3 regions of the Stenotrophomonas sp. STEN020 genome follow, and region 1 is predicted to be linked to each of the others. Evidence: predicted binding sites of a transcription regulator. Region 1 holds the regulator's gene; each other region holds the start of a gene.

What was found. Region 1 encodes FliA, which starts transcription of late flagellar genes. Its sites were predicted from a motif close to TAAAGTTTNNCNNNCNNNGGCCGATAA; they were not measured.
Region 2: ACVOLZ_RS01160 (flagellin) is a predicted target of FliA. The motif match lies at 1,660-1,686, and genes of this name have one in related genera.
Region 3: motA (flagellar motor stator protein MotA) is a predicted target of FliA. The motif match lies at 2,690-2,716, and genes of this name have one in related genera.

What each region holds. Positions count from the first base shown of each region.
Region 1 is NZ_JBRREI010000001.1:104,802-112,709, forward strand. Features, by position in the region: gene ACVOLZ_RS00415 (chemotaxis protein CheA) at 1-1,592, opposite strand, end outside; gene ACVOLZ_RS00420 (protein phosphatase CheZ) at 1,596-2,216, opposite strand; gene cheY (chemotaxis response regulator CheY) at 2,216-2,608, opposite strand; gene ACVOLZ_RS00430 (RNA polymerase sigma factor FliA) at 2,622-3,371, opposite strand; gene ACVOLZ_RS00435 (MinD/ParA family ATP-binding protein) at 3,368-4,252, opposite strand; gene flhF (flagellar biosynthesis GTPase FlhF) at 4,239-6,071, opposite strand; gene flhA (flagellar biosynthesis protein FlhA) at 6,224-7,908, opposite strand, start outside.
Region 2 is NZ_JBRREI010000001.1:278,813-286,720, reverse strand. Features, by position in the region: gene flgK (flagellar hook-associated protein FlgK) at 1-209, shown strand, start outside; gene flgL (flagellar hook-associated protein FlgL) at 211-1,413, shown strand; gene ACVOLZ_RS01160 (flagellin) at 1,777-2,949, shown strand; gene ACVOLZ_RS01155 (flagellin) at 3,022-4,185, shown strand; gene ACVOLZ_RS01150 (flagellin) at 4,268-5,497, shown strand; gene ACVOLZ_RS01145 (flagellin) at 5,580-6,806, shown strand; gene fliD (flagellar filament capping protein FliD) at 7,247-7,908, shown strand, end outside.
Region 3 is NZ_JBRREI010000084.1:5,267-13,174, reverse strand. Features, by position in the region: gene ACVOLZ_RS21220 (DUF4031 domain-containing protein) at 14-292, opposite strand; gene ACVOLZ_RS21215 (hypothetical protein) at 307-774, opposite strand; gene motB (flagellar motor protein MotB) at 842-1,795, opposite strand; gene motA (flagellar motor stator protein MotA) at 1,806-2,660, opposite strand; gene msrB (peptide-methionine (R)-S-oxide reductase MsrB) at 2,899-3,366, opposite strand; gene ACVOLZ_RS21195 (classical arabinogalactan protein 4) at 3,490-3,891, shown strand; gene ACVOLZ_RS21190 (winged helix-turn-helix transcriptional regulator) at 4,094-4,570, opposite strand; gene ACVOLZ_RS21185 (D-amino acid dehydrogenase) at 4,721-5,986, shown strand; gene alr (alanine racemase) at 5,986-7,062, shown strand; gene ACVOLZ_RS21175 (DUF3016 domain-containing protein) at 7,411-7,908, opposite strand, start outside.

The sequences.
Region 1 (7,908 bases):
CGATCCAGCACGGCCCGGCCGTCAAACCAGCCCAGCGAGGTGGCCGGTGCGTGCAGCACTTCCATCACCCGTGCCAAGGGCAGGGCGTAGACGTCTTCGCCGGCCTGTACCAGCAGAGTCGGCAGGATCGCCAGGGTCAGTGGTACGCGGATCAGGAAGCGGCTGCCACGGCCCAGTTCGGATTGGATCTGGATCTGGCCACTGAGTTCGCGGATGCGTGACTGCACCACGTCCATGCCGACGCCACGGCCGGAGATGTCGGTGACTTCCTGCTTGGTCGAAAAACCGGGCAGGAACACCAGGTGCAGGCACTCCTCGCTGGTCAGGCGGGCGGCCGCTTCCGGATCGAGCAAACCCTTGTCGCGGGCCTTGGCACGCAGGCGCTCCGGGTCGATGCCGGCGCCGTCGTCCTGCACTTCGATGCTGACGTAGTCGCCTTCTTGCTGTGCGGACAGGCGTACGCGGCCCATCCGCGGTTTGCCTTGGGCTTCGCGCAGGTCTGGCGATTCGACGCCATGGTCGATGGCGTTGCGGACCAGATGCACCAGCGGATCCGCCAGTGCTTCGACCAGGTTGCGGTCCAGTTCGGTATCGGCGCCGATCAACTCCAGGTCGACTTCCTTCTGCAGTGAGCGGGCAACATCGCGGGCAACCTTCGGGAAGCGCGAGAACACCTTGCCGACGGGCTGCATGCGGGTACGCATCACCGCTGATTGCAGGCGTGCGGTGGCGATATCCAGGGTGGAGACTGCGCGGTCAAGTTCTTCGTCCTTGAGGCGCATGCGCAAAGTTTTGAGCCGGTTACGGGCCAGTACCAGTTCGCCGATCAGATTGACGATGGCATCCAGTCGCTTGGTGTCCACGCGCACGGTGTGCTCGGGCTCGGCGGCTTTTGCGGCAGCTGGTTTGGCTGCGCCTGCGGCAGGGCGCGCGGGTGCGACGGGTGCTGGGGCCGGCTTGGGCTTGGGCGCAGCAGGAACGGCCTGCACGGCGACAGCGCCAGGTGCGGCGCCGCCGTGCAGCTTGTCCAGCAGTGCTTCGAATTCGTCTTCGTCGATCAGGTCGTCGCCGGGCTTTGCCGCAGCGATCGGCTGGGCACCGGGGGTGCCGCTGCCGTGCAGTTCGTTGAGCAGGGCTTCGAACTCGTCTTCGCTGATCAGGTCGCTGTCAGCCGCAGGTGCAGCGACCGCTTGCACGACTGCGACCACTGGTGCGGCGCCAACATCGAACTGTGCGATCAGCGCAGCAGGTGCGTGCTCCGGTTCGGTGCCTGATGACACTGCGTCGAGCATGGCCTGCAGCCAGTCCAGCGATTGCTGGGCGGCGTCGAAATGGTGCGCCAGCAGGTCGGCTTTGCCGGCGCGGGCCATGCCGAGGGTTTCCTCTGCGGCGTGGCACAGTTCCACCATTGGGTGGATCGCCAGAAAACCGGCACCGCCTTTGAGGGTGTGGAAGCCGCGGAATACGGCGTTCAGCTGCTCGCTGTCTTGCGGTGCCTGTTCCAGCGTCACCAGCTGTTCGCCGAGGCGATCCAGGATCTCCTGCGCTTCGAGGATGAAGTCGGCGGCGATGTCGTCGGCAAAAGCACTCATGACTTACAGCCCCAGGTCCGAGAGCAGATCGTCTGCGTCCACCTGCGACACGGCATGGCGGTCCAGGCCATTGACGGCCGGCCCAGCCAAGCCCTGGTTGCGTGCTTCTTCTTCCGGCGGCGGCAGACCAAGCGCACCGAAACCTTCATGCACCCGACGGACGATGCCGACTACGCGGCGGATGATCTGCCCGGTCAGGTCCTGGTAGCTCTGGGTCAGGGCGACTTCGGTGAGGTTGTGGCGAATGCGTTCAAGGATTTCACCCTGTTCGGCATTCAGCCCGTCCGCACGCAGGCGTTCGGTCAGCGCGCGGCATTCCTCGGCCAGATCGAGCGTGCGATGGGTGGCCTGCTCGGTCATCTGTACCACATGGTCAAGGCGCGCGCAGGCATCATCCAGCTCGCCAGCTTCGCTGGGTACGCTGGGCAGTTCGCCCAGTGCCTGGCCCAGTTCGCGGGCAAGCCGGCCCAGGCCGGACATCATCGGCTGTGCGCGCAAGGCGGCCAGCGCGTCGATTTCCCGGCGCCAACCAGCTTCGTCGCCACTTTCCAATGCTGCCAGTGCGTCCTGCAGGCGCTGCACCAGGGCCGATTTGTCGCTCAATGCTTCGCCGAGCTGGTTCATCAGGCGCTCGCTGCCAGGCGTTCGAAAATCTTGCCGAGTTTCTCTTCCAGCGTCTGCGCGGTGAACGGCTTGATGATGTAGCCGTTCACGCCGCTCTGCGCGGCCTCGATGATCTGCTCGCGCTTGGCTTCGGCGGTGACCATCAGAACGGGCAGGGTCTTGAGCTTGGCGTCGTTGCGGATCGCCTTGAGCAGCTCGATACCGGTCATCACCGGCATGTTCCAGTCGGTGACGACGAAATCGAACGGCTGGCTCTGCAGCAGTGACAGCGCGGCATGCCCGTCCTCGGCTTCGGCGGTGTTGGTGAAGCCCAGATCGCCGAGCAGGTTCTTGACGATGCGGCGCATCGTCGAGAAGTCGTCAACAATCAGGATGCGCATGTTCTTGTTCAAAAGGCTTTCCTCTTCATGGTTCTTCGAGGCCGGCGTCAGCCGCCTCGAAAATCTTCAGTCGGCCACGCAGACGCAGTGTGGCCTGGCCGTGGATCTGACAGACGCGGGATTCGCTTACGCCCAATACCGCGCCAATTTCTTTCAGGTTCAATTCCTGCTCGTAGTACAGCGACAGCACAAGCTGCTCGCGCTCGGGCAGTTGGCCGATGGCCTTGCCCAGCTCGGCGCCGAACTGGCTGCGCTCCAGCACCTGCTGCGGGTTGGGGCCGCCGGTGGTCGGGGTGTCCAGCTCGCCCTGGTCTTCGATCCGCGATTCCAGGCTAAGTACCTGGCCACGTGAAGCGTCTTCGACCAGGCGCATGTATTCGGGCAGCGGCAGCTCCATCGCTTCGGCCACTTCGCTGGCGCTGGCCGAACGGCCGGTGCTTTGTTCGAGGCGACGGATGGTGGCGGCGGCATCGCGGGCGCGGCGGTGTACCGAGCGCGGTACCCAGTCGCCGCGACGGATTTCGTCGATCATCGAGCCGCGGATGCGGATCGATGCATAGGTTTCGAACGAGGCGCCCTGTTCGGCGTCATAGCTGCGCGAGGCCTCGATAAGCCCCATCATGCCGGCCTGGATCAGATCATCGACCTCGACGCTTGCGGGCAAGCGCGCGGCCAGATGGTGGGCGATGCGGCGGACCAGATCGGCGTGGCGGGCGATGCAGTCATTGGCCGCGCTGCGCTGGACTTCACGGTATTGAGCGGCTGCATTGTTCATGCCTTCACCTTCTGCTGGATGATGCGTTCCAGGAAGAACTCAACGCCGCCGCGCGGGGCGGTTGGGGCTTGCCAGCGCGCGGTGCGACGGGCGATTTCGTTGATCGCCAGCGAGGCTGGCGCGGAAGGATAGAGCTTGACCACCGGCTGCTGGCGCTGCACCGAAAGGCGCAGCCAGTCGTCCTGCGGCACGCAGCCCAGGTAGTTCAGCGAGACATCGATCAGGAACTTCTCGCAGACCCGCACCAGCTTTTCGTACAGGGCGCGGCCTTCGTTCGGGTCGCGGACCATGTTGGCGACGACCTGGATGCGGTCCACGCCGCGCTCGCGCGAGAGCACCTTGATCAGCGCGTAGGCGTCGGTGATCGAGGCCGGCTCGTCGCAGACCACCACCACGGTGTCCTGGGCGGCCTGGCAGAAGGTCAGCACGCTGTCGGTGATGCCGGCAGCGGTGTCGATGATCATCACATCGAGCTCGCGCTCGAGCTCGGAGAACACGTTGACCAGGCCGACGTGCTCTGCCGGCTGCAGCTCGGCCATGTGCCGGCGGCCGGAGGCGGCGGGCACGACCAGCACGCCGTTCGGGCCTTCGATGATCACTTCTTCCAGCGTGGCGCGCCCGGCGACCAGGTCGGCCAGGGTGTGCTTGGGCTGCAGGCCCAGCACCACGTCGATATTGGCCAGGCCCAGGTCGGCATCGAGCAGCAGGGTACGTTTGCCCATGCCTGCCAGTGCCACGGCCAGGTTGGCCGAGACATTGGTTTTACCTACACCGCCCTTGCCGCCAGTGACCGCGATGGTGCGTACCGGGCCGGCTGGTTCGTGCCGGGTTGCCGACAGTGGGAAGGTGTTGGTCAGCTTGGCGTACTCACGCGACTGCATTGTTCAACTCCGTGTTGCAGGGCATATCGGCCGCGCGGCGCAAATCTTCAAGGCGAAGTACGAGATTTGCGGCAGAGGCCCGATAAAGGTCTTCCGGAACGTCCTGGCCGTCGGTCACCCAGGTGATCGGCAGTCGGTGATCGACTGCCACCGACAGGGCCGAACCGAAGCGGCCGGTCTCGTCCAGCTTTGTCAGCACCACGCCCTGCGGGTTGGCGGCGCTGAAGCGGCGCACCACTTCGTCCATGTCCTGGAAGGCGGTATTGGCCGGCAGCACCAGCAGGGTGCGGATCTGGCCGGCGGCGCGCAGCCACTGCAGCTGGGCGGTGAGGGCGCGGTCGCGCTGGCCCAGACCGGCGGTGTCGATCAGCACCAGCTTGTAGTCGGCCAGCTTCTGCAGCAGCTGGTTGAGGTCGGTGCCGCTATTGGCCTCGTGCACGGCGATGCCGAGCTGGCGGCCGAAGCCGTACAGCTGCTCGCGGGCGCCGATGCGCTGGGTATCGGTGGTGACCAGGGCCACGTCGCGGGCGGCGTGGGCTTCGGCGAAGCGCGAGGCCAGCTTGGCGATGGTGGTGGTCTTGCCAGCACCGGTGGGGCCGACCAGAGCGATCACGCCGCCGGTTTCCATCGGGTCGACGGGGGCGATCGGCAGCTTCTTGGAAATCAGCCCCAGCATCAGACCGCGGGCGCGGCTGGGGTCGATGTCGGCCGGAATCTGGGTGGCGACGTCGCGGGCCAGGCCAGCGTCGAAGCCGTATTCGTCCATCAGGTCCAGCGCATTGGCGCGCACCGCGCTGCCGCGCAGGCGTTCATCGGTGAAGCGGTTCATCTCGCGCTCGATCAGATGACGCATGCCGGCTACTTCCTGACGCAGCTGGCTGAGCTGTTCGTCGTCGCGGGCGATGATCACCGGGGCGCTGGTCACTGCGCTCACCGGGGAGCTGGCCGCAACGGCCGCAGTTTCGGTGGTTTCAACAGCGCGGGTGACCGGCGCTTCCGCTGGCTGCGGGCTAGCGACGGCGGCGATGGCTGCTACCGCAGCGACCGGGGCTGCGATTGCCTCGATTGCGGGCGCGACTGCGACGGGTGCCACGGCGACCGGAACAGGGTTGAACACCGGTGCGACAGGAATCGCGGGGATGGCTGCGGCAATGGTCGGCTGCAGCAGCTCCGGCTCCGGCATCGGCGGATCGATGACAAAGCGTGCACGCGCGATCGGAGCAGGCGGCTCGATGGTGACGGCGGCGATGGCGTCGGCAAAGCTGGCCTGCTGGGTGACCGCGGGTGCGGCGGCCAGCGGAGCGACCGCAGCGGCGCTGCCGGCCGGACGGAAAGCCGGCACCACCGGCAGTTCGTCGGCACTGGCCGGCTGGGTGGCGAAGAACGTCTGCGAGACCGGTGCGCGCGGAGCAACCGGTTCGACTTCGGCGGACTTGAGCAGGCCGGCGAAGCGGCTGCCCGGTGCCAGCTCGATGCTGTTGTCGATGGAGCGACCGGTGGCGCCAACCGCCGAACGTGCCAGGGCGGCGACGGCCGAGGTGGTGGCGGTGACTGGTTCTGGTTCCGGTGCCTTGCGGCGGGTCATCGCGGCCATGATGGCTTCGGCGGCGCTGCGCGGCTTGGCCGGGGCCGGCGGTGCCGGGCGGCTGGCTTCCAGCGCCTGCTTAACTGCGGTCTCGTCGTAGTGCGCGGCCGCCACGATCTCCACACCTTCCTCGATCCGGCGGTTGGACAGGATCACGGCATCGGGGCCGTGTTCCTTGCGCACGAGGTTCATGGCGGTGCGCATGTCAGCGGCGACGAAACGTTTGATCTTCATGCTTTGGTACCGGGAGTGAGGCTGCGGCGAAGGAGTGGCGTTGGCGATGTCGAACATGGCGTGGCGGGCTCCTTCTTGCGGAATGGGTGCGGTGCAGCAGGTGTCTGGTTTCCGTCACCGGCATTGCTGACGGTGTCGGTTTTCGGGCTGCCTCAGCTGATCGTGCCGACCAGCTTCAGGCGTTTGTCTTCCGGCACTTCGCTGTAGGCCAGGACCGACAGCGAGGGAACGCTGTGGCGGACCAGGCGCGCCAGCGCGGCGCGGACCGGGGCCGGTACCAGCACTACAGCTGGCTCGTTGCGGGCCTCCTGCTTGCCGACGCAGTCGGCAAGGCTTTGATGGAGGCGTTCGGCGAGACCAGGTTCCAGTGCGGCGCCATTGCCTTGTGTTGACTCCTGCAAGACGCGTTCCAATTGCGGGTTGAGGGTGAACACCGGCAGCTCCGGCGAGGAGCCGGCGATTTCCTGCACGATGAAGCGGCCCAGCGCTCCGCGTACCGAGGCCGTAAGCGCGGCGGGGTCCTGGGTGACCGGTGCGGCTTCGACCAGCGCTTCGGCGATCTTGCGCAGCTGGCGGATCGGAATGCGCTCGATCAGCAGGTTCTGCAGCACGCGGGCCACGGTGGACAGCGGCAGCGCCTTGGGCGAGAGGTCTTCGGCCAGCTTGGGTGCGCTCTTGGCCAGGGTCGCCAGCAGCTGCTGGACTTCTTCATGGCCGAGCAGTTCCGGTGCGTGCTCGCGGATCAGGTGCGACAGATGGGTGGCGACCACGGTGGCGGGATCGACCACGGTGTAACCCAGTGACTCGGCATGGGCGCGCTGATGCGGTTGGATCCAGGTGGCGTCCAGGCCGAACGCCGGATCTTTGCCGGCAATGCCTTCCAGCGTGCCCATGGCGCTACCCGGGTCCAACGCCAGTTCGCGATCCGGATGGATGTCGGCGGTGCTGACCGGCACCCCGTGGATCAGCAGGCGATAGTGCGTGGCCGGCAGTTCCAGGTTGTCGCGGATATGCACCGGTGGGATCAGGAAGCCCAGGTCCTGGGTGAGCTTGCGGCGCACGCCCTTGATGCGTGTCATCAACTCGCCGCCCTGGGCCTTGTCGACCAGCGGAATCAGCCGGTAGCCGACTTCCAGGCCCAGCGGATCGACCGGGCGCAACTCGTCCCAGGTCAATTCAGCGGTGGGGGCGGGTTGCGGCTGGCCGAGGGCGTTCAAGCCACCTTCGTTGGCGCTGGTGTCGTTGGCGGAGGTCTTGGCGGCAGCGCTGGTCTCGCGCTTCCACAGTTTCCAGGCGATGAAGCCAAGGATCGCGGCCAGGCTGAGGAAGGCCAGGTTCGGCATGCCTGGTACCAGACCGACCAGACCGATGATGCCGGCGGTGATGGCCAGCGCGCGGTACTGGCCGAACACCTGGCCCATCATCGCTTCGCTCATGTCCTGCGAGCGCGAGGCGCGGGTGACCAGCATGGCCACGGCGCTGGAGACCAGCAGAGCAGGCAGCTGTGCCACCAGGCCGTCACCGATCGACAACAGCGTGTAAGTGGCCGCGGCGTCGCCGAAGGCCATGTCGTGCTGCAGCACGCCCACAGCCAAGCCGCCGAGCATGTTGATGAAGAGAATCAGGATGCCGGCAATGGCGTCGCCACGGATGAACTTGCTGGCACCGTCCATTGCGCCGTAGAAGTCAGCTTCCTCGCGGACTTCCTCGCGGCGCAGCTTGGCTTCCTCACGCGTCAGCAAACCGGCATTGAGGTCGGCGTCGATGGCCATCTGCTTGCCGGGCATGGCGTCCAGGATGAAGCGCGCGGTCACTTCCGACACGCGCCCGGCACCCT
Region 2 (7,908 bases), 170 kb from region 1:
GCTCGGCCGCCCGTGCGGCGGACTATTCGCTGCAAGCCCAGCAGGTCATCCATGCCAATGCTCAAGCCAGCCGCGATACGGTGTCTGGCGTCAACCTCGATGAAGAGGCCGCAGATATGCTCAGGCTGCAGCAAGCCTACCAGGCCGCGTCACAGTTGATTTCGACGGCGGACACGATGTTCCAGACAATCCTGCGCGCGGTGGGCTGAGATGAACAACCGTATTTCCAGCAACATGGTCTACGACCAGTCAGTCTTCCTGATGCTCTCCAAACAGCGCAAGCTGGCCCATTTGGAACAACAGTTGGCTACCGGCAAGAAAATCATCACCGCCAAAGACGACCCGGTCGCCTCCGGCACCGCGGTTGGCCTGGACCGAAGCCTGGCCGCGCTGGAGCAGATGAAGCTCAACGGCAGTACCGTGCAGAACCGGCTGGGCCTGCAGGAAAACACCTTGGCGCAGGTCAACGACATGATGGGGCGGGTAACCGAACTCACCATCTACGCCAACAATCCCGGGCTAGCCGCCGCTGACAAGAAGACATTGGTCGCCGAAATCAGCTCCATCCGCGATGGTTTGTTGGCGCTGGCCAACGCCACCGACGGCACCGGGCGCTATGTCTTTGGCGGCACCCAGGATGGCAGCCCACCTTTCAGCATGGTCAATGGCAACGTGGTCTACAGCGGCGACCAGACCCAGCGGCAGGTAGAGGTTGCGCCTGACACCTACGCCAAGGACGCGCTGCCCGGCAGCGAGGTGTTCCTGCGGATACCCACGGGCGATGGCGCAGTGGATGCCGCGGCAAACGCCGGCAATACCGGCACAGCAGTACTGACCAACGTAGGCCGTGATGGCAGTGGCGGTTGGGACGGCACCGCGTTCAGCGTCCGCTTTACAGCTACCGACCAGTACGAAGTACTTGATGCGGGGGGTAATGTCACCGCTACCGGCACCACGTCCAGTGGTGAGGATATTGTGGTCAACGGCGTGCGTCTGCACATCGACGGCAACGCCGCAGCCGGCGACAGCTTCAACGTGCAACCTGCCACCAGCCGCGACATCTTCGCCACACTGGATGGTTTGATAAACACGCTGAACAGCGACACCGGCACGCCTGCGCAGATGGCGGCACAGCAGAACCTGCTGCAAGGCGCGCTGCGGGATGTCGCCCGTGCCTCGGAACGCATGATCGACGCCCGCGCCTCCGGCGGTGCCCAGCTCAAGACCCTGGACGATGCATCAGCGATGCGCGAAGCCAATAACGTGACGATCAAAGGCACGCTCTCGCAACTGCGCGACCTCGACTACGCCGCCGCCATCAGCGAATACCAACTTGAAAGCACCGCCTTGCAGGCGGCACAGACCATCTTCATGCAGATGCAGCAGATGTCGCTGTTCAGCCGCCTGGGCTGACCCCAGCCGCCAAACCACACCGTGTTCACCAAAGGCCGCGACGCCACAGCATCGCGGCCTTTCTGCGTTTTGGCTCAAGTACCGTTCTTCCATGCCGCTAAGCGCACCCGCCTGAGCAGATCCGCCACCCCGCAGATACCCAGGCGGCTGGGCGCAGCGCCCCGCATCCAGCCTTTCGTCTTCGCTTTTCCGGTGGGTTTGGCAATGGCGTCAGCGCACCGCGTGGAAGCAAACGAAATTCCCTTCTAAAGGTTGTTGACAGCGCGCCGTTATTCCTTTTGCACCAGCGATATGCACGACCGAAAAAACAAAACAACGGCGGCACTTCGCTTCACCAACGGGATTCCATAAGGGAGACGACCCATGGCACAAGTAATCAACACCAACACGATGTCACTCAACGCTCAGCGCAACCTGAGCAGCAGCGGCAGCTCTCTGGCCACCACCATCCAGCGCCTGTCCTCAGGCTTGCGCATCAACAGCGCCAAGGACGACGCGGCTGGTCTGGCCATCAGCGAGCGCTTCACCACCCAGATCCGCGGCCTCGATGTCGCCATCCGCAATGCCAACGACGGCATTTCGCTGGCCCAGGTCGCCGAGGGCGCGCTGAGTGAAGTCGGCAACAACCTGCAGCGCATCCGCGAGCTGGCCGTACAGGCCTCCAACGCCACCAATTCGGCGACCGACCGCAAGGCTCTGCAAGCAGAAGTGACCCAGCTGGTCAGCGAAATCGACCGCGTCGCCAAGCAGGCCGACTTCAACGGCACCAAGCTGCTGGACGGCAGCTTCACCAGCCAGTTGTTCCAGGTCGGTGCCAACGCCGGCCAGTCCATCGCCATCGACAGCGTGGTCAATGCCAAGGCTGATTCGCTGGGCAACAGCAAGTTCGCGGCAGCCAGCACCGGCGGCACCCTCCCCGCGATTGCTGCCCCGACCACGGTCGCCGGGCTGACGATCAACGGTGTCACCATCGGCGACATCACTGGCGGCACCACCAATGAGCTGGCCTCCTCGGCCGCCGCACAGATCAACTCCAAGATCGGTGAGGCCGGCGTCTACGCCGAGGTTGTCACCACCACCGGCACCCCGGACACCTACGCACTGAAGCTGACCCCGGTTCAGGCAGACCGCGATCTGGTGATCAGCGCCAGCGCCGCGCTCGGCCTCACCGCTTCCACCGCTGCCGCCCCCACCTCGGTGGCAGCCACCGCCACCTCTACCTACGTCGCGGCCCTGAACGTTTCCGACTATGTGGGCGCGCAGAAGGCGCTGGGCATCGTCGACAAGGCACTGGAGTCGGTCAACAGCGTGCGCGCCGACCTTGGCGCCATCCAGAACCGTTTCACCTCGGTGGTCGCCAACCTGCAGACCTCCTCGGAAAACCTGTCCGCATCGCGCAGCCGCATCCGCGATACCGACTTCGCCAAGGAAACCGCCGAACTCACCCGCACCCAGATCCTGCAGCAGGCCGGTACGGCCATGCTGGCCCAGGCCAACCAGGTTCCACAGAACGTGCTCAGCCTTCTGCAGCGCTGACATGAGTCGCTCCTGAAGCACGTCAGGACCGCCTAACCCACCGTACGTGCAACCGCTCAAGGACCCCTCCTCATGGCACAAGTCATCAACACCAACACGATGTCGTTGAATGCTCAGCGCAACCTGAGCACCAGCGGCAGTTCGTTGGCCACCACCATCCAGCGCCTGTCGTCGGGTTCGCGCATCAACAGCGCCAAGGACGATGCGGCCGGTCTGGCCATCTCCGAGCGCTTCGGTACGCAGATCCGCGGTACCGACGTGGCCATCCGTAACGCCAACGACGGCATCTCGCTGGCGCAGGTCGCCGAAGGTTCGCTGAGCGAAATCGGCAACAACCTGCAGCGCGTGCGTGAACTGGCCGTACAGGCCTCCAACGCCACCAACTCGGCCAGCGACCGCAAGGCCCTGCAGGCTGAAGTGACCCAGCTGGTCAGCGAAATCGATCGCGTCGCCAAGCAGTCCGAGTTCAACGGCACCAAGCTGCTGGACGGCTCGTTCTCCAGCCAGCTGTTCCAGGTCGGCGCCAATGCGGGCCAGGCCATCGCCATCGACAAGGTCGTCGACGCGACCGTCGCCAAGCTGGGTGGTTCGAGCTTCAGTACGGGCAAGCTGGCTGATGCCGGCGGCGCCTTGGCAGCAGACGGCACCCTTACCGGCACCATCAAGGTCGGCACAACCACGGTCAACCTCGACAAGATCGAGCTGAAGAGCGGCGCCAGCGTGATCGACCAGAACAAGGCCGCCGTCACCGCGATCAACTCCAAACTCGGTGAAACCGGTGTATTGGCTGAGCTGGACACCAACAACAAGATCGTTGTGACCCAGGTCAAGGACGGTGTCGCAATGGCTACTGCCGACATCAGCCTGACCATTGGCGGCACGGCCGCATTCGCCCACACCGCGGACGCCGCCACCACCAAAGCCAACGTCAAGGACATCGACGTGTCCACCGTAACCGGTGCGCAGAAGGCTCTGTCGCTGGTTGACAACGCACTTGGCTCGATCAACAACACCCGCGCCGACCTTGGCGCCATCCAGAACCGCTTCACCTCGGTGGTGGCCAACCTGCAGACCTCGACGGAGAACCTGTCGGCGTCGCGCAGCCGCATCAAGGACACCGATTTCGCCAAGGAAACCGCGGAACTGACCCGCACCCAGATCCTGCAGCAGGCCGGTACGGCCATGCTGGCCCAGGCCAACCAGGTGCCGCAGAACGTGCTCAGCCTGCTGCGCTAAGCCGACCTCTAAGCGCCTGCGTCGGTCGTGATCGACGCAGGCGTTGGCTACGCAACCTGCACCACCGCCTAAGGACACAACCATGGCACAAGTAATCAACACCAATACGATGTCGCTCAATGCCCAGCGCAACCTGAGCACCAGCGGCAGCTCGTTGGCCACCACCATCCAGCGCCTGTCATCGGGTTCGCGCATCAACAGCGCCAAGGATGATGCGGCCGGTCTGGCCATCTCCGAGCGCTTCGGTACGCAGATCCGCGGTACCGATGTCGCTATCCGCAACGCCAACGACGGCATCTCGCTGGCCCAGGTCGCCGAAGGTTCGCTAAGCGAAATCGGCAACAACCTGCAGCGCGTGCGTGAACTGGCCGTGCAGGCCTCCAATGCGACCAACTCGGCCAGCGACCGCAAGGCTCTGCAGGCTGAAGTGACCCAGCTGGTCAGCGAAATCGACCGCGTCGCCAAACAGTCCGAGTTCAACGGCACCAAGTTGCTGGATGGCTCGTTCTCCAGTCAGTTGTTCCAGGTTGGCGCCAATGCCGGCCAGGCCATTGCCATTGACAAAGTCGTAAACGCCAAGAGTGATTCATTGGGGTCGACGAGTTTCATGAGCGGCACGATGACGGTGACCGCACCGGCGACGACTCCTGGTGTAGCAGGTCCGCCTGCAACTTCTGGCTACAACGCAGTGTCGATGACTGGCATCCAGATCAACGGCATTGCCATCGACAACGTCGATCTGGTCGCCAGCGGAGCCACCTTCAGCGCTGCAAACCCGGGTGCAGCCGATACCGCTGCCGCCGCTGCCGGCAAGCTGGCCCTGGGTAATGCACTGGCATCAGCTATCAACAAGAAAACGGGCGACACCGGCGTGACCGCAACCGTTGATGCTGCTGGCGATCTGAAGTTTGATTCGTGGAAGGAAGGCACTACTGCCATCAGCCACGCAGGTCTCGCCGCCAATGGCACCGTGACCATGGCAACCGCTGCCACACAGCAGACCGCGAAAAACCTCGATGTCAGCACCTTTGCAGGGGCTCAGCAGGCACTGCAGATCGTCGACAACGCGCTGGGCTCAATTAACAGCACGCGCGCTGACCTTGGTGCCATCCAGAACCGCTTCACCTCGGTGGTGGCCAACCTGCAGACCTCGACGGAGAACCTGTCGGCGTCACGTAGCCGCATCAAGGACACCGATTTCGCAAAGGAAACCGCAGAGCTGACCCGCACGCAGATCCTGCAGCAGGCCGGTACAGCCATGCTGGCCCAGGCCAACCAGGTGCCGCAGAACGTGCTCAGCCTGCTGCGCTAAGCAGACGGCCAATCGCTAGCACCGGCACTGGTCGGGGCTGGCACTGTCAAACAATTTTGCTCTATCGCCTAAGGAAATCACCATGGCACAAGTCATCAACACCAATACGATGTCGTTGAATGCTCAGCGCAACCTGAGCAGCAGCGGCAGTTCGTTGGCTACCACCATCCAGCGCCTGTCGTCGGGTTCGCGCATCAACAGTGCGAAGGACGACGCGGCTGGCCTGGCCATCTCCGAGCGCTTCGGCACCCAGATCCGCGGCACCGATGTTGCCATCCGCAATGCCAATGACGGCATCTCGCTGGCCCAAGTCGCCGAAGGTTCGCTGAATGAAATCGGCAACAACCTGCAGCGCGTGCGTGAACTGGCCGTGCAGGCTTCCAACGCTACCAACTCCACCAGTGACCGCAAGGCCCTGCAGGCCGAAGTGACCCAGCTGGTCAGCGAAATCGACCGCGTCGCCAAGCAGTCCGAGTTCAACGGCACCAAGCTGCTGGACGGCTCGTTCTCCAGCCAGCTGTTCCAGGTCGGTGCCAATGCTGGCCAGGCCATTGCCATCGACAAGGTGGTCAATGCCAAGGCCGACGCGCTGGGCAATGCAGGCTTTGACGTCACCGCGATCACCATCGCTGCTGGTGGTTCTGTGGCTGCCGACAAGGGCAAGACCATCAGCTTTGATGGGCTGAAGATCGGCGGTGGCGGTCTTGCCGCCGCCGTGAGCATCGACAAGGTCGAGATCACCTCGACCGGCGTTGCTGCCGAAGACCAGAAGGCACTTGTGGCAGCGGTTGCTACTGCCGTCAATGCCAAGATCGGCGAGACCGGCGTTTACGCCGAGATCGACGCGACGGCCGGCAAAATCAACCTGACGTCGGTAAAGGAAAGCGTCGACAAGAACGGCAATTTCAGCGCGATGACCGTCACTGCTGGTACCAGCGCTGGTGTTACCGGCTTCAACTCGACTGCTCCCACTGCAACAACCGGTGCTACTGGCAAGTTGCTCAAGGACGTCAACATCGACAGCGTCAAGGGCGCCCAGCAGGCGCTGGAAATTGTCGACAAGGCACTGAGCTCGATCAACAACACCCGCGCCGACCTTGGTGCCATCCAGAACCGCTTCACCTCGGTGGTGGCAAACCTGCAGACCTCGACCGAGAACCTGTCGGCCTCGCGCAGCCGCATCAAGGACACGGATTTCGCCAAGGAAACCGCGGAACTGACCCGCACCCAGATCCTGCAGCAGGCCGGTACGGCCATGCTGGCCCAGGCCAACCAGGTGCCGCAGAACGTGCTCAGCCTGCTGCGTTGATCTGCTAGTTGCTGCACTCGTTTCATCCCCTCTCCCGCAAACGGGAGAGGGGCTTCTGGAACCGCTTCAAAGGTGCAGGCCATGCCGGCCCCGGGGATTCCCCGAAACGGCCAGGCATCGCCAGCCCCTGTGGCGCTTTCTGTTTCAGCGTTGTGTTTTTAACTGCACGTAACGGACGGCTTCGTCTCCCTCCGATTGTCAGTAGCCTGATCCCTCCCCTGCATTGGGGGAGGGTTTTTTCGTTGGGCCACCGGCAGCCTGCGGCAACTTGCCCGCACCCTGCCCCAGTACCCATGCAACCTGTGTGCCAGAACGCGCCTCGCCGTTGGCACAACTCCTGCATCAAACCAATCCTCAAGATCAGGCGGCGCGAGCCGCTACTTTCGTTGACGATCCGGCAAGCGGCCAGCTGGCGGCCCCGGGAAACCAGGAGATACAACATGGCAGACTTTGGTTACGGCGGCATTGGCTCGGGGCTGGATATTTCCGGCATGGTCAGCCAGTTGGTGGCTGCGGACCGCAAGCCGGCCGACAATGCGCTCAACCTTCAGCAATCCAAAGCCAAGATGCAGCTCTCGGCCATCGGCACGGTCAAGTCAGCGTTTGACACGTTGAAGACGGCACTGGAAGCACTGAAAGCCAACACCGCATTTGACACGCGCACCGTCACCGCCACCAAATCCGGTACGGATGAGATCCTGTCCGCTTCGGTGTCGTTGATCGACAACGTCACCGGCAAGACCGCCGCGGCAAACGGCACGCATGTGGTCAAGGTCGACTCACTGGCCGCCGCCAACAAGTGGATCGCCAACGACGCCATCCCCAAGACGCAGACCTTTGCCGCCGGGACCTTGACGCTCACCGTGGGTGCTGGCGACAAGCAGAAGACGCTGAACATCGAGGTCGAGCAGGACGATACGCTCAGCAGCATCCGCACCAAGATCGACGCAGCCGGCCGCAAGGAAGGCGTGCAGTCCACCTTGATCAGCTCCGGCGACGAACAGTACCTGTCGATATCGCAGGAAAAAACCGGCACGGCCAATGCCATCAAGCTGTCCTATGCCGGTAGCGACCCAGGCCTGACCGCGCTGGTCAACTCAAT
Region 3 (7,908 bases), on a different contig from region 1:
ACTACAGATGCTTTTACCCCGGCTGATACAACGCCCGCGCATTGGCAATCACCCGGCGCATCTGCGCGCGATCGGTATGCCGCGATATCGCTTGTGCTCCCAGCACAATTGCCTGCTCACGCAGCGGCGCCGGCACGTCGTAGTGCACGCCGCTGGGGCGGTTCTGGAAGGCTCTGCGTGGAATCCCGAGCTGCTGCGCCAGCGCATGCAGCTCGGGCAAGGTGTCGGCCATCAGATGCGCCCAGCGCTCACCGCGCCAGGGATGTACCGCATCGTCGATATAGACCGTCACGTTCGGCCTTGGACTCAGGCCTTGGACTTGTCGTCGTCAGCCGGTACTTCTTCGGCGATAGCGACGACATCATCAGCCACTTCAGCAGCTTCTTCGCCTTCGATGCCTTCAAACTCGGACACCAGACCAGCCAGGTAATCGTCGGCGGTCTTGCCTTCGTCGGCAGCCAGGTCGTCGATCATCTGCTGCAGTGCTGCGGAGTACTCCAAGGTGACCTTGCGGCCTTCCTTCTCCTGCACATTGGCAAGGTGCTTGAGCATGGCCAGCATCGGCACCGGGTTGTCGGCATTGCCCATGGTCTGGCCGCCGATGGCCAGCAGCCACTCAGTGCCCTGCAGGCCGATGGCGGCCACGACCTGGCCTTCTTCGTTGACCAGCACGGCGTGGTTCTGCACCTGCTGCTGGGCGTTCAGGCGGGCGAACGGGCGGCGCGGGGCCTGCTTCTTGCGCTTGTCGCGCTTGGCTTTGGAGAGCTTGGACATGTTGTTCGGCTGATAGGAAAACGACGCCCATTGTAGGCGCAGCGGGCCCCTGCTGCCGGAACAGGGCTCAACCGGGGCCGTCGCTGACACCATCAGCCGGGGCCGTAGCAGCGGCCGCCGGGACGACGGTGGCCACCGGTACCGGCAGGCTGTCGGCCTGGTTCAGCGCCGCCGCTTCGGCTTCCTGGCTCATCACCACGATGCTGATACGGCGGTTGATCGGGTTCTGCGGATTGGTCTTGTCGAACAGCACCGAGGACGCCAACCCGACCACCCGCGCCACCTTGGCCGGGTCCATGCCGCCTTCCAGCAGCGCCCGCCGCGCGGCGTTGGCGCGGTCCGCACTCAGTTCCCAGTTGCCGTAGCCCACCTGGGTGGAATAGGCGGTGGTGTCGGTATGGCCGGTGAGGCTGATGTGGTTGGGCACCTGGTTGATGTAGCGCGACAGCTCCACCAGGATGGTCTGCGTATACGGCATCAGGCGCGCGCTGCCGAGGTCGAACATCGGCCGGTTCTGCTTGTCCACGATCTGGATGCGCAGGCCTTCCGGGGTGATGTCGAGCAGCAGCTGGTCCTTGAAAGGCTCCAGCGCCTGGCTCTTGCTGATCGCTTCCTGCAGCTCCTGCTTCAGTGCTTCCAGGCGCTGCTTGTCGCGCTCGCGCTCCTGTACCGGCGAGGGTACCGCTTCCTGCTGGTTCTGGAAGGGATCATTGCTGTTGCCGCGCGATACATCGGTGGCACCGCCCAGCTTGATCATCGAGGTGCTGGCGCCGCCAGGCCCGGCCATGCCCGGCGCCGGGGTACTGCTGCTACCGGCCAACGGGCTGGGGTTGCGGAAGTATTCGGAAATCGCCGCGCGCTCTGGCTTGGTGGTGGCGGCCATCAGCCACAGCACCATGAAGAAAGCCATCATCGCGGTGACGAAGTCGGCGTAGGCCACTTTCCACGAACCGCCGTGGTGGCCGCCGCCTTGGACTTTCTTCACCCGGCGTACGATCACCGTGGGTTTGGTCTCGGTCATGGTGCGCGCCTTACTTGATCGACTTCAGGTGCTGCTCGAAATCGCTGAAGCCCGGGCGCAGTGCCGAGGGCACGGTCTTGCGGGCGAATTCCAGCGCGATCTTCGGGTTGTAGCCACGCAGGCAGGCCAGCAGCGCGGTCTTCACCGATTCGTAGATGCGTGCGTCCTGCTCGGCGCGGGCTTCCAGCGCCGCGGCCAGCGGACCGACGAAGCCATAACCCAGCAGGATGCCGAGGAAGGTGCCGACCAACGCGCCGGCCACGTGGGCGCCTACTTCCTTGATGTCGCCACCGATCGAGCCCATGGTGATCACGATGCCCAATACCGCAGCAACGATGCCGAAGCCGGGCAGGCCATCGGCGACCTTGTTGAGCACGTGGGCCGGTTCCATCGCCTCGTGGTGGTGTTTTTCCAGTTCCAGTTCCAGCAGCGGTTCCAGCTCATGCGGCTCGATGTTGGAGCCGATCATCAGCCGCAGGCAGTCGGTGATGAAGTCCAGCAGATGGTGGTCGGCCAGCACCTTCGGGTAGTTGGCGAATACCGCGCTGTCGTGCGGGTTCTCTACGTGTTCTTCCAGCGCCATGAAGCCTTCGCGGCGGGCCTTGTTGAGCAGTTCATAGAGCAGGCTGAGCACATCCAGGTAGTCCTGCTGCTTGTACTGCGGGCCCTTGAACACGCTGAGCGTGGCCCGCAAGGTCTGCTTGACGGTCTTGAGCGGGGTGGCGATCAGGAACGCGCCGAACGAGGCGCCGCCGATGATCACCAGCTCGTAGGGCTGCCACAGCGCGCCCAGGCGGCCATGCGCACCGACGTAGCCGCCCAGGACAGCGAAAATGACAACGAGCAGGCCGACGATGATAAGCATGGGGGCAGACAAGGGGAGGGGATATCCCGTTGTCGGCCGTCAGCGGAAAATCTGTAGGCCGGGCGGCGAGCCCCGGCTTCTGTAGAGCCGAGCCATGCTCGGCTGGGTGCAGCTAACCCTGTAGAGCCGAGCCATGCTCGGCTGAAGCTTTACTAGTGGAGCCCCTGCCGAGCACGGTTCGGCACTACAGGGAATGCTTCTGCCGAGCATGGCTCGGCACTACAGGTGACGCGCTTGCCTATGCTGCTGGCCCTGCCTCGGCACCACCACGCTGCAGCGGGTCCGGATACGGCTGGCCGTTCTCGACAAACCCCAGCGACACCGAGTTCAAGCAATGCCGTTCAAAGGTCGGCGGCGGCCCATCCGGGAACACATGGCCCAGGTGGCTGCCACAACGTGCGCAGACGATCTCGGTACGGATCATGCCGTGGCTGATGTCGCGGATCTCGCGCACATGCGCCGGATCGAACGGCGCGAAGAAGCTCGGCCAGCCAGTGCCCGAGTCGAACTTGGTGCTGGAACGGAACAGTGGCAGCGCACACAGGCGGCAGCAGTACACGCCGTCACGCTTGTTATCCAGGAACACGCCGCAGAACGGCGCCTCGGTGCCGTGATGCAGCAGCACGCGCTGTTCCTCGCTGCTGAGCCCGGCGATCAGGGCGTCACGTTCGGTGTTGCTGGGAGGGGTGAGGTCGAAGGCGGTCATGGCGCTGCATCCGTGGGACAGATATCAATGGTAGGGGCGGGCAGTGGCCAGTCCAAGGGCGCATTCATGGCGGCGCAAGCTAGGCCGGCGCATGCTCGGCAGGTGGACGAACGGGAGATGCCGATGAAACGGATGACAAGTCTGACGCTGGCCGTGCTGGCGATCGTGCCGTTGTTCGCACAGGCGCAATTGCAGCAGCCACCGCCACCGACCGCTACGCGCCCGGTGACGCTGCCGCCGCCTTCGCCGCCGCCGGTAGCGGTGCCATCCGACAAGCGGTACGAGGATGCGCCGCCGCTCCCGTCACAGCCGGTCACCAAGCCCAAACCGACACCGAAGGTGAAGCCGATCACCCAGCCAGCGCAGCCCGTGCGGCCGATCTACGACAGCAAGGGCCAGCCGGCGCCACAGATGCGCCAGACCAGTCCTGGCCGGGTATTGGATACCCGCACCAACCGGTACTACGACACCGTGCCCAGCGGTCTGGGTCAGCAGGTAGTGCCGCCGCCAGCAGGCACACGCTGAACCTGTAGTGCCGAGCCATGCTCGGCAGAGGCTTTGGCGGGTAGTGCCGAGCCATGCTCGGCAGAGGCTTTACCGATAGAGCGTTTTTGTAGTGCCGAGCCATGCTCGGCAATCGGGCATTACCGGTAGAGCCTCTGCCGAGCATGGCTCGGCGCTACATGGTGGGATTGCTGGTAGAACCCCTGCCGAGCATGGCTCGGCACTACTCGATTGGCAGGCACAGGGTCTCTTTCACTTCTTCCATCACGATGTAGCTCTTGGATTCGCGTACGTGCGGCAAGGTCAACAAGGTGCTGCCCAGCAGCTTGCGGTAGGAGGCCATTTCGTTGATGCGCGCTTTCAGCAGATAGTCGAAATCCCCTGACATCAAATGGCATTCCAGCACGTTGGGCAGCTTCAGCGCCGCGCGCCGGAACTCCTCGAAGATGTCGCCGGATTTGTAGGCCAGGCTGATCTCCACGAACACCAGCAGGCTGGCCTTGACCGAGGCGGGGTCCAGCCGCGCGTAGTAGCCGGTGATCACGCCTTCGCGTTCAAGCCGGCGCACGCGCTCGGTGCAGGGCGTGGTCGACAGGCCGACGCGCTCGCCCAGCTCGGTGAAGGAGATACGCCCCTCCTGCTGCAGGATGCGCAGGATCTTGCGGTCGATCTTGTCCAGTTCGCGGCTGCGGGTGGCCATGGCGGCTCTGCTTATGATGAACGAAACAGGAAATTACCCTGATCAGGCATATCAATACAGCTAAAAACACTGGTTGACCCTGAATATACTGCGCGGTTCCTAGCCCCTGCCCACCCGTGCGCAGGGAATGATGTGGTCCGGAGAATGAAAATGCGCGTTCTGGTGCTTGGCAGCGGTGTGATCGGCACGACCAGTGCCTGGTATCTACGGCAGGCCGGCTTTGAGGTCACCGTGGTGGATCGGCAGCCGGCCCCGGCGCTGGAAACCAGCTTTGCCAATGCCGGCCAGTTGTCCTTCGGCTACACCTCGCCGTGGGCAGCCCCGGGCGTGCCGTTCAAGGCGATCAAGTGGCTGTTCGAAGAACACGCGCCGCTGGCGATCCGACCCACCGCCGACATTGCCCAGTACCGCTGGCTGTGGCAGATGCTGCGCAACTGCACCTCGGCCCGCTATGCGGTCAACAAGGCGCGCATGGTGCGGGTGTCCGACTACAGCCGTGACTGCATCAACGAGCTGCGCGCCGCCACCGGTATTGATTACGAAGGCCGCCAGCTGGGCACCACCCAGTTGTTCCGCACCCAGCAGCAGCTGGATGCCGCCGCGCAGGACATCGAGGTGCTGCGCGAATACGGCGTGCCCTACGAAGTGCTGGACCGCCAGGGCATCGCCCGGGTTGAGCCGGCGCTGGCCGGCAAGACCGAGATGCTGGTCGGCGCGCTGCGCCTGCCCGAAGACCAGACCGGCGACTGCCAGCTGTTCACCAACAAGCTGGCGGCGCTGGCCGAAGCCGCAGGCGTCGAATTCCGCTTCGACCAGGACATCGCCTCGATCCAGTCCGATGGCGACCGCATCACCGGTGTGCGCATCAACGGCAAGCTCGAGACCGCCGATCACTACGTGCTCGCGCTGGGCAGCTACTCGCCGCAGCTGTTGGCACCGCTGGGCATGCAGCTGCCGGTGTATCCGCTGAAGGGTTACTCGCTGACCCTGCCGATCACCAACGCGGCGATGGCGCCGAACTCGACCATCCTCGACGAGAGCTACAAGATCGCCATCACCCGCTTCGAGGACCGCATCCGCGTCGGCGGCATGGCCGAGGTGGCCGGTTTCGATCTGTCGCTGGAACCTCGTCGTCGCGCCACGCTGGAGAAGGTGGTCAAGGACCTGTATCCGGATGGCGGCGACCTGTCGCAGGCCAGCTTCTGGACCGGCCTGCGCCCGGCTACCCCGGACGGCACCCCGGTGATCGGCGCAACCCCGTACAGCAACCTGTTCCTCAATACCGGGCACGGCACCCTGGGCTGGACCATGGCGGCCGGCTCCGGCCGTTACCTGGCCGATCTGATGAGCGGCAAAAAGCCGCAGATCAGCACCGAAGGCCTGGATATCTTCCGCTACGGCAAGGGCCAGCACTGATGCGCCCGGCACAGGCACTGATCGACCTGGACGCACTGCGCCACAACTACCGGCTGGCTCGCCAACTCGGCGGTGGCAAGGCGCTGGCGATCATCAAGGCTGATGCCTACGGTCATGGCGCGGTGAAATGCGCACGCGCGCTGCAGGACGAGGCCGATGGTTTCGGCGTGGCCTGCATCGAAGAAGCGCTGGAGCTGCGTCAGGCGGGTATCCGTGGCCCGATCCTGCTGATGGAAGGCTTCTTCGATGCGGCCGAACTGCCGCTGATCGTCGAGCACGATTTCTGGGTGGTGGTGGCAACGTCGTGGCAGCTGGAAGCAGTGGAGGCATTCAACACCGATGCCACCCTGCGGATCTGGTTGAAGCTGGACAGCGGCATGCACCGTTTGGGTTTGTCGCCGGAGGAATTCCGCGATGCGCATGCACGCCTGACCGCACTGCCGCAGGTTGGCCCGCTGGTGTTGATGACCCACCTGGCGCGTGCCGATGAGCTGGACAGCAACCGCACCCGCGAACAGCTCGATGTTTTCGTCCGTGCAACCGAAGGCTTGGCAGGTGAAACCAGCCTGTGCAATTCGCCGGCGCTGTTGGGTTGGCCGGATGTGCGCAGTGACTGGGTACGCCCGGGCTTGATGTTGTACGGCGCCGATCCCTTGTATCCGCAGCCCAGCCCACATGCCGCGCAGCTGCGCCCGGTGATGACCCTGCAATCGCGGGTGATTGCGGTGCGCGAACTCGCCGTTGGCGAGCCGCTGGGTTATGGCGCGCGTTTTGTTGCTGAGAAGCCAACGCGCGTAGGTGTGGTGGCGATGGGTTATGCCGATGGTTATCCGCAGTTCGCACCCAATGGTACGCCGGTGTTGATCGACGGCGTACCGGGGCGACTGATTGGCCGTGTATCGATGGATATGCTGACCGTGGATCTGACTGATCACCCGCAGGCCGCACGTGGCAGCATCGTGCAGTTGTGGGGCAATGCACCGACCATCTCGGAGTTGGCACCGCGCTGCAATACCAGCGCCTATCGGTTGCCGTGCAGCCTCAAGCGCACGCCGCGGGTGTATTTGTCGGAGTGATGCTTTTGCTCCCTCCCTTGCGTCGAAGGCGGAGGGGAGGGCTGGGGAGGGGTTGGCTCTTTGCTGATGCGGTGCCGGTGAAGCCTCTGCCGAGCATGACTCGGCACTACAGGTGAAGCTGAGAGGGGCCGCGATGCAGCACGTCCTTCTTTGTAGGAGCAGCGTCAGCCGTGAATCTGGTGGTTTATTCGGTTGCAGGAACATCCGCGGTTTCGTTGCTGTGGGCTTCGCGGCTGACGCCGCTCCTACAAGAGCACCGATGAAGCCTCTGCCGAGCATGGCTCGGCACTACAGGTGAAACAAAAAGGGCCGCATTGCGGCCCTTTTTTTCAATCTACCAATTGCGAATTACAAACCTGCTGTACTGCGATCGTTCTGCAGTTCGCGGCGTACCCAATCATTGAGCAGACGCTTTTCATAACGCAGCGGGTCGGTATTGTTGGGCAGGCTGCTGTTGAGCAGATAGCCGGTGTCGGACAGCTTGCGCTCGCCCTGGTCGATGATCTGGCCATTGGCGTCGGTCAGGGTGAACTGCAGCGAGATACGCGGCGGGTAGATGTCGCGCATGATGCGCACGTCGTCCAGACGCGGGCCGTGCCACGGCTCGTAGTCGCCGGCACGTTTGATGTCGGTGATGGTCACGTCCAGCTTCTGCCCTTCCGGCAGCTGCTTGCTGGCCTGCTTGCGCAGGTGTTCGGCCAGATCCTCCACCCAGTCGCCACGCTGGGCATCCCAGCGGTTGCGGCTGTAGCGCAGTTCGGTGAACTGGGCCGGGTCGGTCCACTGCACCTGCACCGGGCCTTCGGCAGGCAGGGCACGCGGGGCTTGCGGATCGGAAACGGTGCG